One region of the Pelosinus sp. sgz500959 genome, then DNA from elsewhere that is predicted to be linked to it. Evidence: a T-box and tRNA genes for the amino acid it is inferred to sense, from the RefSeq annotation. Region 1 holds a T-box; the other holds one or more tRNA genes.
What was found. The T-box of region 1 lies ahead of leuS (leucine--tRNA ligase). A T-box ahead of a tRNA ligase gene usually reads a tRNA of that ligase, here a tRNA-Leu.

Region 1 (3,905 bases):
TCGCCCCATCTTTAATCACCATGCCTTGGGTAAGCAAGTTTTTAAATGGTTCATTCACATTCACTAAGCCTGCATCTTTAAGAACCTTGGTAAAGAATCTTGAATAGAGCAGATGTAAAATAGCATGCTCAATACCGCCAATATATTGATCGACTGGTGCCCAATAATCAGCTTTTGATGACTCAAAAGGAGCTAATTTATTAGTCGGATCAGTATAACGCATGTAATACCAAGATGAACAAATAAAGGTATCCATGGTGTCGGTTTCACGTTTCGCCTCTGCGCCACACTTAGGGCATGTACAATTGACAAACTCTTCTACTTTCGCAAGAGGAGAAACGGCTCCTGCTGTGAAATTCACATTTTCAGGGAGCAATACTGGTAATTGTTCTTTTGGAACAGGTACAGTACCACAATGCGCACAATTAATCATAGGAATTGGTGCGCCCCAATAACGCTGACGAGACACTAACCAATCTCTGAGACGATAATTGATATGTCGCTTACCATGTCCCTCTTTTTCCAACCATTTCGCTACTGCAACTTTACCGAGTTCATTATCCATGCCACTAAATTGACCTGAATTAACCATAATGCCAGGTCCGCCATAAGCACCTTCCATACCTTCAATGGTCCATTCTTCTCCAACAGGCTGAATAACTAATTTTTTTGGCAAGTTATATTTGCTAGCAAAAACCCAGTCCCGCTCATCATGAGCTGGAACGCCCATGACTGCACCAGTTCCATACTCGACTAATACATAATTTGCAACCCAGATTGGCACTTGTTCGCCAGTAAAAGGATTGATTGCGTAAGAACCAGTAAAGATACCTTCTTTTTCGAATTCGCTGGAAGTACGGCTTATTTCACTCATATTGCGCACACTTTCAACAAATTGGCGCACTTCCTGTGCATTTTCTTTTCCTGCAATCAATTTTTCTACCATAGCATGTTCAGGAGCAAGGACCACGTAGCTTACCCCAAAAGAAGTATCATGACGAGTTGTATATACAGAAATTTTTTCATTAAGCTCAGGCACAGCAAAACTAAACTCCGCTCCTTCACTGCGACCAATCCAATTTTCTTGCATCGTCTTAACTCGTTCAGGCCAACCTTTTAGCTCACTCAAATCACTCAGCAAACGATCGGCATAATCCGTAATCTTGAAAAACCATTGCTCCAGTTCTTTTTTAATCACAACTGAGTCACAACGCCAGCAACAGCCATCAATAACCTGTTCATTGGCAAGTACAGTATTGCAATCATTACACCAATTCACTGCTGCTTTTTTCTTATAGGCTAGTCCCCGTTCTACAAATAACAAGAATAACCATTGAGTCCAGCGGTAATAGTCTGGATGACATGTAGCCACTTCTCGATTCCAATCATAAGATAAGCCTAGCTCTTGCTGTTGGCGACGCATATTCGCAATATTTTCCCATGTCCATTCTGCAGGGTGAACTCCATGCTTAATCGCAGCATTCTCTGCAGGCATACCAAAGGAATCCCATCCCATCGGATGAAGTACGTTATAACCTTGCATAGTTTTAAATCGAGCAATTACATCGCCAATAGAGTAGTTCCGGACATGTCCCATATGTAAATTACCTGATGGATAAGGGAACATCTCTAGCACATAATATTCCGGACGTTGACGGTTTAGTTCGGTCTTAAAAGCACCACTTTCCGCCCAGCTCTTTTGCCATTTTGCTTCAATATCTTGAGCATTGTACCGTTCATTCATAAAAAAACCTCCCATTTATTCAATCAAAAAACGCCCCTTGGCTTATTAGCCAGGGACGAGTTAAACCCGCGATACCACCCTGATTGATAGCACAAATGCCATCCTCTCAATCATTCATAACGCTAATGACGCGGCAGCTACTATGATCTCATAGCTGCTCCTCCTCAGTGAGTTCAACGTTGCTTAGGATTGGCTCGCATCAACCGCCAATTTTCTGTACCCCGCCCATTCGCCTACTACTCTGAATCTTAGGATTTCAAACAATATTATATCCCACCCGATATAGGAAGTCAACTCGCCTTCTCACTGACTTTTTTAGTTCTACTTTTAAAAATACCGCATATCATGTTGTGTGGGAGGTGTACGATTACTATGTATAAGTTAATCATTGGCAATGTCAGAATTACCGTCTCAGATGATACCATCGGTCGCGAACAAGCTGCTACTGCCGCCAGACAGGCCATATCCATAGCACAAAGCCAAGGTAAAATCATATCACACGTCGCCATCACGGCTGGGGAAAATGGTCTTGAAGTGAAATCAACAGAAAAAGCGGGCCACCGTGTATCCCGGAAAACCATCAAACACAGTATGCTTGATGGTATGCGCTATGCCATACAAGAAAAACTTTACCCCTCAGGCAATTTCAGCACAAAAGATTCCTGGTTTGATAGCGATACAGGCCAAGAATGGCGTGGTAGTGAAGTGGATGTCACGAGAGATGAGTTAGTAGAGAAATTTGAAGAGTGGATGAAAACGATATAAATAGTAACCGGCCTCAACAATGAAGTGAGGCCGGTTACTATTTTTGTGATCACGATATAGCGGTTGATATTAATTGATCTGCTGAGAAAGCAACCCTATTTTTACCTGCTTTTTTAGCCTTATATAGTGCCTCATCAGCCTGATTAATCACTTCTTTTACTTCTTGGTTTTCATAAGGCCAAATTGCACCACCAACACTGCAACCCACTTTAGCAGTACCACCTTCAATGATATAAGGTATATTTAGCGCATTGATCACTCTTTGCCCTATATTAGTAGCTATTTCAAAAGATTTGGTCGGCTCAGCATATAGTACAATCAAGAATTCATCACCACCAAGGCGGGCGGCAATTTCTTCTTTACGAACAATTGTTTTTAACCTCACAGCTACCTCTTTAAGCAACAGATCTCCTGCATGATGCCCCATAGTATCATTGATAGTCTTAAATCCATCCAAATCTAGGTAGAGAAAAACAAGTTCTAAATTTCGCCTTTTTGCCGTAGCAGTCGCTATGGTGAGAAACTTATCAAGACCGACTCTGTTCGGCAACTCAGTTAGGCGATCGCTATTTGCTATTACTTCCATCTTACCAAGTTTATCTTCGGTATTGGATAAACTGTCAGTCAACTCCATTAAAGATGATGCTAAGATTTCAATTTCTTTAATTCCTTTATGTTCTGGAATAGCTACCGTCCCTCCAAAGCGAAGTTTATCAGCAGCCTTTGCGATTTCCCTCAGTGGCTTAGTGATTGCATTAGCCATGAACCATCCTACCAAGGCAAATATAATTGAGAAAGCACCACCAATCATCAAAATAGAAAATTGCAGTTTCACAATGGACGCAAAGGCGATGTCAACTGGTTGCCGCACTAGTACGCTCCAGCCAAGCCCCTTATAATTAGAATATCCTCTACCCAAGGCATAGCCCGTAAGATATTCCTTGCCGTCTGGCCATTTTTCAATCTTCCAACTGTTTTCACCTTGCTTAGCAAGAGCAATGCTATCAAGAGGCAATTTTTGACCAATCATCTCTTTGGGGCCAAGAAGGATTGTACTATCATTGTAACTTATGATAAAAACATCAATCTGTTTACGGTTCTTCAAAGGTTCCATAATTGATTTGCTAATTTCCGAAACCCATTCCCAACTAAGATGCGCAGAAAGCACACCTACAGTTTCTCCATCTGAGCCCAAAACAGGTGTACTAATATCGACAAACTTCATCGGTTCTCCGCTAGGGTTAGGCAATAGTTTTGCCAGCAGTATTGCATCATGGACATCACCTACAAATTGACCTTTAATACCTTCTCGATAAGCAGGCCGCTGAGACGCATCGGCTCCCACCAATATCCCATCAGTTCCAGCCAATACTTTTCCATTGATGTCTGTCAGACC
Region 2 (3,905 bases), on a different contig from region 1:
TAACGATTTCTTATGTCCAAGTAGCTAAAGTTAACCCTGGAGGCGGCGGATCTTATTCTGTAGCCATTAAGAATCTTGGCGAAATGCCAGCCTTAGTCGCTGCAGCTGCATTATTTGCGGATTATACCTTAACAGTCGCCGTGAGCGTTTGCGCCGGTACAGCAGCTATTTTATCAGCGTTTCCTGCATTGACCGTTCATGGAGTAGCAATCGATTTAGCTGTGCTATTTGGAATTTTAATGTTGGTCAACCTGCGCGGAGTACGCGAGGCTTCCACTGCCTTTGTTTATCCTACCTATGCTTTTATATTCGGCATCGTAGCATTAATTGGTACTGGAATATATCAATCTTTAACTCAACAAATGCCAATCATTCCTCCTGAATCCTTAGCTAAGCAATTTGATTGGACAATCGCCCTCCTCCTTTTACGCGCCTTTGCTAATGGCTGTAGTTCCATGACAGGAGTAGAAGCCTTGTCTAACGGTGTACCTATGTTCCGTTCACCCGAAGTACGTAACGCTTCGATAACGACCTATTGGATGTCAGGTATTCTTGGAGCCATGCTCCTTGGTATTTCTTTCTTAATTATGCATTTTCATATTTTACAAATTGAAGGTGTAACTGCTTTATCACAAATAGCTGAACTCACTTTCGGACGGAACTGGCTTTATTACTATATACAGATTACTACAATGTTAGTGTTATATTTAGCTGCAAATACTTCATTCAATGGTCTACCTTCTTTATTATCTTTACTTGCCACAGACGGTTATATGCCTCGTTATCTAGGTATTCGAGGTGAACGTCTAAGTTTCTCTAACGGTATTATATTATTAAGCACAATTGCTGGTTTGCTCATTTTTATTTATCAAGGCGATACAGAACATTTGATTTCACTCTATGCGATTGGCGTATTTTTATCATTTACCATTGCCCAAACAGGCATGGTCGTCCATTGGCGTCGGGAGAGGACACCTGGCTGGGGTGCACGTGCTGCCGTCAATGCAGTCGGCGCTACAGTCACGGGAATTGTTGTTCTTATTATCGGAATTACTAAATTTTCTCACGGCGCCTGGGCAGTCATTATTTTTATTCCATTTATGATTTTTATCTTTAAAAAAATTCGCTCTCATTATAACGATATGTCTGAACAACTTCACTTACCAGTTGAAGACTTTGATCCGACAACTGCTACTAATCTCAAAATAGGGCGAAATGTTGTTATTGTACCCATTGCAACCCCCACAAATATCGTAGCACAAACTTTAAAATATGCTAAAACAATTAGTAAAGATGTTGTTGCCTTACATATTGCTACCGACGAAGCAAGTGCTCTGCGAGTAGAAGAAAAATGGCATAATTGGAACCCTGGAGTAGAGTTAGTCACAATGTATTCCCCTTATCGCCTAGTCATTCAACCATTATTGAATTATATCAGTCAACTCGAACGCCAAAGAAAACCTGAAGATTTTATTACAATCTTAATTCCTGAATTCCAAACAAAAAAATGGTGGCATCGCTTACTTCATAACCAAACAGGTTGGGTACTTCGTACATTACTTATCCTTAGAGAAAACGTAATTGTGACTACTGTGCCTTTCCACCTGAAAAAATAATAGTCAAATAAAAATACGACTCATGTATGAGTCGTATTTTTATTTGACTATATGCCCTCTCACCATTCTCAGCAAAACAAAAAAGCTTTCAGAAGTTCATCTGAAAGCTTTGACTTTAATGTGGTGCGGGAAAGAGGACTTGAACCTCCACACCTTGCGGCGCCAGATCCTAAGTCTGGTGCGTCTGCCATTCCGCCATTCCCGCATATGAGATTAAATGGTGGCTCACCCGCGGCTCGAACGCGGGACACCCTGATTAAAAGTCAGGTGCTCTACCAACTGAGCTAGTGAACCGTAGTGGCAGGGGTAGCTGGACTCGAACCAACGCATACGGGAGTCAAAGTCCCGTGCCTTACCAACTTGGCTATACCCCTATTAGTTTTTGCTAGTTTTAAAATGGGGTGGCTGAAGGGGATCGAACCCTCGCAATAACGGAACCACAATCCGCCGTGTTGACCGCTTCACCACAGCCACCATTTTCTTAACATTCCCTAGCGACAAGATTTATTATATCATGTCTCTTATTTCGTGTCAAGTTTTTTTACTAACTTTTTTTCGCTTGTTACAAGCAATTTCTCAACTTGTTTTTGGCGACTTTGTTAGTATACCAAATTACTACTATATTAGCAACATCAAATTTAACCGTTTTCATAACTTTTTCATTAAATATTTCACTTTTTCTCTTTTTTTCGCCTTATTTCGCCTATTTATTTATTTATTTATTATACTATAATTATAATGATTTTATACTTTAAAATTACTTACAGCCTCTTGTAATTCACTAGACATCTTTGCCAAACTAGAAACAGCTGTAACAATTTCTTGTAAAGAAGCGTTTTGCTCTTGACTGGCAGCTGCAACTTCTTGTGAACTATCCGAATTCAACCGAGCTGAATCAGCAATCCCTCTTACTACCTGCTCAACTTGCGAACTCCCCATACACTGGTGTTCGACCAATCCTACAATTTTTTCTACACGTTGCCTCATATTCTTCACATCGACATAAATTTCTTCAAAAGCAATTTTTGAAGCGACAACGACTCGTACACCTTCAGCCACTTCTTTACCACTCTTGTCCATAGCTTCTACAGTTTGAGCCGTTTCACTTTGAATCGCACCAATAATTGCAGCAATTTCTTTAGCAGCGGTTTGCGATTGTTCCGCTAATTTTCGTACCTCATCTGCTACTACCGCAAATCCGCGTCCCTGTTCGCCAGCGCGCGCTGCTTCAATCGCAGCATTTAATGCCAATAGATTTGTTTGCCCTGCTATACCAGTAATCACTTCAACAATCTGACCAATTTGCCGTGATTTTTGACCAAGCACATCAATCATAATACCTGTTTGATTTACATCATCTTGAATATGATTCATCAAACTAACAGCGTGCTCCGCTTGTTTAATGCCATTTTCAGCCGATTGTTCACTTTTGTCTGATACCTCGGATACATCACGCGCTGCTTGTACAGTATCCAAGTTACAGCTATTCATACCTAAAATTACATTAGTCGATTCCTCAGATAAGCGCATCTGTGTAACAGCACTGTGAGCTACATTTTGAATCGTATGTGCAACCTCATCAGAAGCCCTGCCAACTTCAGTTGCTGCAGCTGTTAATTCTTCAGCCGATGCTGCCACTGATTCAGCCACAGTCGCAGTATGTGTAATAATTTTCCGCAAAGATTCGGTCATATGATTGACTCCCCGTACCAACTGATTCACTTCTAAAACACCTTCAGCTGTAAGAGTATGAGATAAGTCACCATCAGCAATGAGATCAACTGTTTCAACGACTTGTCGCAATGGATTGACAATGCCACGTGTTATATAGAAAGCTGTTATCGTCGCAAGTAAGATAGAAATAATTAAAATAGCAATTATAAGGTATGCAGCTGAAATTGCAGCATCAAATATTTCCGCCACTGGCTGATTGACGATAATTCCCCATTTATAGTTAGCAATCGGCGCAAAATCAGTTAATGTTTTATCACCACGAGTTGACACCGTTTCTACCCAGCCAGACTGTCCATTAATGACTTTTTGTACATAATCAATATTGGCAAAACTTTCTTTCTTTAGTACTTTATCATGATCTGGATGAGCAATAACAGTCCCTACATTATCAATAATTTCAATATAACCATTTTTCCCAACTTTAACATTTTCAGCAATACCTTTAAGAGACTGCAAACTAATATCAGCAGCAAACACACCAACAACTTGACCACTTGAATTTTTTATTGGAGTCGAAATCGTTATACAGGGTGCATTCGTGAAGGATGATATATA

Region 2: it encodes a tRNA-Leu, which carries the amino acid that the T-box ahead of leuS (leucine--tRNA ligase) is inferred to sense. The anticodon was not compared.

The regions. Positions count from the first base shown of each region.
Region 1 covers NZ_JBGJZL010000003.1:366,638-370,542, reverse strand. The annotation lists gene leuS (leucine--tRNA ligase) at 1-1,744, opposite strand, end outside; T-box leader at 1,793-2,003, opposite strand; gene ACAN52_RS06615 (hypothetical protein) at 2,090-2,509, shown strand; gene ACAN52_RS06610 (sensor domain-containing diguanylate cyclase) at 2,559-3,905, opposite strand, start outside.
Region 2 covers NZ_JBGJZL010000011.1:40,834-44,738, forward strand. The annotation lists gene ACAN52_RS16595 (APC family permease) at 1-1,616, shown strand, start outside; tRNA gene ACAN52_RS16600 (tRNA-Leu) at 1,738-1,821, opposite strand; tRNA gene ACAN52_RS16605 (tRNA-Lys) at 1,835-1,910, opposite strand; tRNA gene ACAN52_RS16610 (tRNA-Gln) at 1,915-1,990, opposite strand; tRNA gene ACAN52_RS16615 (tRNA-His) at 2,014-2,090, opposite strand; gene ACAN52_RS16620 (methyl-accepting chemotaxis protein) at 2,361-3,905, opposite strand, start outside.